Regions from separate parts of the Superficieibacter sp. BNK-5 genome, predicted to be linked through region 2. Evidence: predicted binding sites of a transcription regulator. Region 2 holds the regulator's gene; the other holds the start of a gene.

Region 1 (3,136 bases), 640 kb from region 2:
AAGTTATTTCTCATCACATAGCATAATTTGACCGCTCATATCGGCTATCCAGATGGCTAAATATTATCAGAAGAAAAAACGCGATTAGATTGGTACGGCGATAAGAAAGGCTTTTATCTAAATTAAATATAAGCATTTCATATATATAGAGTAAAAGGCGCTGTTTTAATAAGCGATCGCTTCGGAATTTAGAGGTGTCTCACAAAGTTCCTCAAAATTAATACTTATTTACACATTATTTCTTTTTGTTACTCATTTTAGACATTTGTAGCACTTTCAGGCTAGCGAAACGTTGTTATGAATGGAAAGATGCCTCTCAGACACAGAAAGACACCAAACTCTCATCAATGGTTCCGTAAATTTATATTGACAGAATTTATTGGCGGCAGTGGCAGGTGTTCAAAAAAAACCAATGAGGGTAATAAATAATGATGAAGCGCAATATCCTGGCAGTGGTTATCCCTGCCCTGCTGGTAGCGGGTGCGGCTAACGCTGCTGAAGTGTATAACAAAGATGGCAACAAAGTTGATATTTACGGTAAAGCAGTAGGTCTGCACTACTTCTCTAAAGACAATGGCGATAACAGCTACGGTGGTAACGGCGACCAGACCTATGCCCGTCTTGGTTTCAAAGGGGAAACTCAGATTAATGACCAACTGACCGGTTACGGCCAGTGGGAATATCAGTTCAACGGCAACAACTCCGAAGGTTCTGACGCTCAGGACGGCAACAAAACCCGTCTGGCATTCGCGGGTCTGAAATTCGGCGATGCGGGTTCCTTCGACTACGGTCGTAACTACGGCCTGGTATACGATGCGCTGGGTTACACCGATATGCTGCCTGAGTTCGGCGGCGACACCGCAGGTTCCGACCAGTTCTTCGCTGGCCGTACCGGTGGTCTGGCTACTTACCGTAACTCCAACTTCTTCGGTCTGGTTGACGGCCTGAACTTTGCTGCACAGTACCTGGGCAAAAACGAACGTTCCACCGTTAACCGTTCTAACGGTGACGGCTGGGCTGGCTCTCTGAGCTACGAAGTTGACGGCTTCGGCGTGGTCGGTGCTTACGGTGCTGCTGACCGTACCAATGACCAGGAAGCTCTGGCACTGGGTGACGGCGCGAAAGCTGAGCAGTGGGCGACTTCTGTTAAGTATGATGCGAACAACATCTACCTGGCCGGTACCTACAGCGAAACCCGTAACGCAAGCCGTATCCCTGGCGGTTACGCGAACAAAACTGAAGACGTGCTGCTGGTTGCACAGTATCAGTTCGATTTCGGTCTGCGTCCGTCCCTGGGCTACACCAAATCTAAAGCGAAAGATGTTGAAGGCATCGGCGACGTTGACGTAGTGAACTACTTCGAAGTGGGCGCAACCTACTACTTCAACAAAAACATGTCTACCTACGTAGACTACATCATTAACCAGATTGACAGCGACAACGAGCTGGGCATTGGTTCTGATGACACTGTTGCAGTGGGTATCGTTTACCAGTTCTAATCAGAAACTATTCTGTTAGATGCTTGAAAAACAGGACTTCGGTCCTGTTTTTTTATGTCCGTCAGCGAAAAATCTTCTCTTGTAAAAAGACCCGCGCTTTTTGTCGCAAACGGTTGGCATTTGCGCCATCTACCGTTAACCTGATAGCGGATCTCCCTTCTGTAATCACAATGGAACTTCGCCATGTTTGAGAACATTACCGCAGCCCCTGCCGACCCTATTCTGGGCCTTGCCGATCTGTTTCGTGCCGATGACCGTCCGGGAAAAATCAACCTCGGTATTGGCGTTTATAAAGATGAAACCGGCAAGACGCCGGTACTGACCAGCGTGAAGAAAGCAGAACAATATCTGCTGGAAAACGAAAATACGAAAAACTACCTTGGTATTGACGGTATCCCGGAATTTGGCCGTTGCACACAGGAATTATTATTCGGTAAAGGCAGCGCTATTGTCAGCGACAAACGTGCGCGCACCGCTCAGACTCCAGGCGGTACGGGGGCACTGCGTGTGGCGGCTGATTTTATCGCCAAAAATACCGACGTTAAACGTATCTGGGTCAGCAATCCGAGCTGGCCAAACCATAAAGGCGTATTTAACGCGGCGGGTCTGGAAGTTCGCGAATACAACTACTATGACGCGACTAACCATGCTCTCGATTTTGACGGCCTGCTGGCAAGTCTGAACGAGGCACAAGCGGGCGATGTCGTGCTTTTCCACGGTTGCTGCCATAACCCGACCGGTATCGACCCGACGCTGGAACAGTGGCAGCAGCTGGCACAGCTATCGGTAGAAAAAGGCTGGTTGCCGTTGTTTGATTTCGCCTATCAGGGCTTTGCCCGCGGGCTGGAAGAGGATGCCGAAGGTCTGCGCGCGTTTGCGGCACTGCATCAGGAACTGATTGTCGCCAGTTCATTCTCCAAAAATTTCGGCCTGTACAACGAGCGTGTAGGTGCCTGTACGCTGGTGGCGGGCGATACGGCAACCGCCGATCGCGCCTTCAGCCAGATGAAATCGACCATCCGCGCCAACTACTCTAATCCACCAGCACACGGTGCCGCGGTAGTTGCGACAATCCTCAGTAACGATGCGCTGCGCGCCATCTGGGAGCAGGAGCTGACCGACATGCGTCAGCGCATCCAGCGTATGCGTTTGCTGTTTGTGAATACGCTTCAGGAAAAAGGTGCCAACCGTGACTTCAGCTTTATTACCAGACAGAACGGCATGTTTTCATTTAGCGGTCTGACCAAAGATCAGGTGCTGCGTCTGCGTGAAGAGTTTGGTGTGTATGCGGTGGCATCCGGACGCGTCAACGTTGCCGGGATGACGCCGGATAATATGGCTCCGCTGTGCGAAGCGATTGTCGCGGTGTTATAAGGCAGAGACATTAAAAATGCCGCATCGGGATGCGGCATTTTTTATAGCAATATGTTGTTACCAGACCGGCATTTCATCCTGCAGGAAAGGATTATGCAGCCTTTCATGGCCGAGCGTCGATATCGGGCCGTGGCCGGGGATAAAGGTGACGTCATCACCCAACGGCAGCAATTTGCGCTTAATGGCATCGATAAGTTGCCCATGATCGCCACGCGGGAAATCACTGCGCCCTACTCCGCCTTTAAAAATCACGTCACCCGAGA
Region 2 (3,136 bases):
CCCAGATGAGCTGGGCCAGAGCGAAGCCGGCCAGAAATAAACTCAGGCTGGCGCTGACCGCAGCGGCCGGGGAGTGAAGATCGTGCTGAATTGCCGCAAACGCGGGCAAATACATATCAGTGGCCAGAAATCCCAGCACGCTTAGTCCGGCGAGCCAGACCAGAAAACCTTTTCCAGGCTGCATATACATTCTCTTTTTAGAAGCAGGTGACAGGCGCAAGAGTGTAGGCAGTGCATTCAGCGTTGTGAAACGCTAATATTTGCGTAGTGACGTCAAAAAATTTGCAGGCAGAAAATGTGGTCAGAATATTCCCTCGAAGTGATTGATGCGGTTGCCCGCAACGGCAGCTTTAGCGCAGCGGCGCAGGAGTTGCATCGTGTCCCGTCAGCAATCAGTTACACCGTGCGTCAGATGGAAGAGTGGCTGGGTGTGCCGCTGTTTGAGCGGCGGCATCGCGATGTGGAGTTAACCCCTGCGGGCAGCTGGTTTTTGAAAGAAGGACGCACTGTTATCAAAAAAATGCTGATCACCCGTCAGCAGTGCCAGCAAATCGCGAATGGCTGGCGCAGCCAGCTTCCCATTGCCGTTGATAACATCGTCAGGCCCGAGCGTACCCGGCAAATGATTGTCGATTTCTACCGCCATTTTCCTGATGTCGAGCTGATTGTTTTTCAGGAAGTGTTTAACGGCGTGTGGGATGCGCTGGCCGATGGGCGGGTTGAACTGGCTATCGGCGCAACCCAGGCCATCCCGGTCGGGGGGCGCTACGCGTTCCGGGATATGGGGATGCTGAGCTGGAATTGCGTTGTCGCCTGCGATCATCCCCTGGCCAAACAGCCGGGGCCGTTAAGCGACGATGAATTACGCAACTGGCCTTCCCTGGTTCGTGAAGATACCTCGCGCTCGTTGCCAAAACGCACGACCTGGCTGCTGGACAATCAAAAGCGGGTCGTGGTGCCAGACTGGGAGTCATCAGCGACCTGCATCTCGGCGGGTCTGTGTGCGGCGATGGTGCCTTCACATTTTGCCCGGCCATGGACCGATTCAGGCGACTGGACAGCGCTGGTCCTTGAGAACCCGTTTCCTGATGCGGCCTGCTGCTTAACCTGGCAGCAGAGCGATATCTCGCCTGCGTTAGGATGGCTGCTGGAGTATTTGGGGGATAGCGAAACGCTGAATAAAGAGTGGCTGCGGGACCCGGAAGAAACGGCTCCCGCAGGTTAACTTAACGGCGGTAGTCGACGAACGGACCGTCGGCTACCGAGCGGCGTTCAATCAGGCGAGGGTGAACCTCAATGGATTTTGATTCAACGCGCTTATTCACAATGCGATCCAGCAGGGTATTAAACGCGGCTTCGCCGAGGGAATCTTTCGGCTGGTGAATGGTCGTCAGCGCCGGCGTAAAGAAACGCGCGTTGCGCACGTTATCGTAGCCAATCACTGAAATATCCTGCGGCACGCGCAGGCCCATCTCGTCGGCGGCACATAATGCCCCCATCGCCATGATATCGCCCCCGCAGAAGACGGCGGTCGGGCGAGGGGACTGATTAAGGATCTGTTGCATCGCCTGATAGCCGGATTCCGGTTCGAAATCACCCTGCACGATCCACTGCTCGGGGATCTTCACCTGGATTTCGTCCATCGCTTTCATAAACCCGGCCAGACGTCCGGCACCGGTATTACGCTCCAGCGGGCCTGGAATAATACCGATATCACGATGGCCGCGTTCGATCAGATAACGCCCGGCCATATAGCCACCTTTAAAGGCATTATCAATCACCGAGTCGGTAAAGTCCGCTTTTGATTCGCCCCAGTCCATCACCACCATCGGAATGTGACGATACTCTTCGAGCATGCTTAATAGCGATTCGGGATATTCAGAGCACATGACCAGCAGGCCATCGACGCGTTTTTGCGCCATCATCGACAAATAGGCGCGCTGTTTTTCAATATCGTTCCATGCGTTGCCGAGGATCAGGGTATAGCCTTTCTTGAAGCAGCTTTTTTCAACCGCTTCAATAATTTCGGCAAAATAGGCCGCTTCGCTGCTGGTCGCCAGCAGGCCAATCGACTTGGTATGATTAACCTTCAGGCTGCGCGCAACCGCGCTGGGAGAATAGTGAAGTTCCTTTATTGCCGCCCACACTGCATTACGCGTATCTTCAGCAACAAAACGGGTTTTGTTGATAACGTGTGACACAGTTGTAGTGGAAACGTTTGCGCGTTTCGCGACATCTTTAATTGTTGCCATTACATCTTACTCCGGACCCTGGCCTGAACGCCTGCAAATGGGAGGGTAAACGTTTGCCTTCACACACCCCTGGCGCAATTTTGTGAGCATTGCTTTAGGTCGGGAAAACGACACAGAACGTCAGGTGGGGGTCAATGGCTGGTACGCTTATAATTAAGCGTGGAATTTTGGCCGATCCTGATGAAAAGGGAAAGAGAAAAAATGTATATCAATCTAAATCCTGCAAGATTTTCGTCCTTAAGTGTGTAAAAATGAACAGGCTCACTTTTCGCAGGGTCATAACAAGGAGTAAAAATTGATGAGTGCCGATCTTAAGTTTTCTCTGGTAACGACCATTATTGTGCTGGGTTTGATCGTCGCCAGCGCGTTGGTTGCCGTATTACATTGAGTTATCCGGGGGAGAGCCTTCTCCCTCAGCCCCTTCTCCGATTTTGCACTTATCAGCAAAACGCTTTTGCATTTTGCCTCACTTTTGTTTTTTTGTGATTAATGTCATGCTTTTGGCTTCTTTGCGTCGTGTCATGGTGATGGCGGCCAAAACGGAGTCTGTTCATGAAAGTTAATTTTCCCCTGCTGGCGCTGGCTATCGGTGCGTTTGGTATCGGCACCACTGAGTTTTCTCCGATGGGGTTATTGCCCACGATTGCCAGAGGGGTGGATGTTTCTATTCCAACCGCCGGTATGCTCATCAGCGCCTATGCGATTGGCGTGATGGTTGGTGCGCCGATCATGACGTTACTGTTATCCCACCGCGCCCGGCGTAACGCGTTGATTTTTCTGATGGCGATTTTTACCCTCGGCAATGTGCTCTCAGCGATTGCGCCTGATTACACCACCCTGATGCTTTCCCGTATTGTTACCAGCCTTAACCACGGTGCGTTCTT

What was found. Region 2 encodes PurR, which represses purine synthesis genes. Its sites were predicted from a motif close to CANGCAAACGTTTGCNTG; they were not measured.
Region 1: the regulator PurR is predicted to act here: its motif matches at 1,602-1,619, upstream of ACMGGS_RS15275 (amino acid aminotransferase).

The regions. Positions count from the first base shown of each region.
Region 1 is NZ_CP179893.1:3,193,993-3,197,128, reverse strand. Features, by position in the region: gene ompF (porin OmpF) at 429-1,499, shown strand; gene ACMGGS_RS15275 (amino acid aminotransferase) at 1,683-2,873, shown strand; gene ACMGGS_RS15270 (MBL fold metallo-hydrolase) at 2,931-3,136, opposite strand, start outside.
Region 2 is NZ_CP179893.1:3,830,492-3,833,627, reverse strand. Features, by position in the region: gene punC (purine nucleoside transporter PunC) at 1-184, opposite strand, end outside; partial or broken gene punR (DNA-binding transcriptional activator PunR) at 296-1,222, shown strand; gene purR (HTH-type transcriptional repressor PurR) at 1,227-2,252, opposite strand; gene ACMGGS_RS18310 (YnhF family membrane protein) at 2,551-2,640, shown strand; gene ACMGGS_RS18305 (MFS transporter) at 2,805-3,136, shown strand, end outside.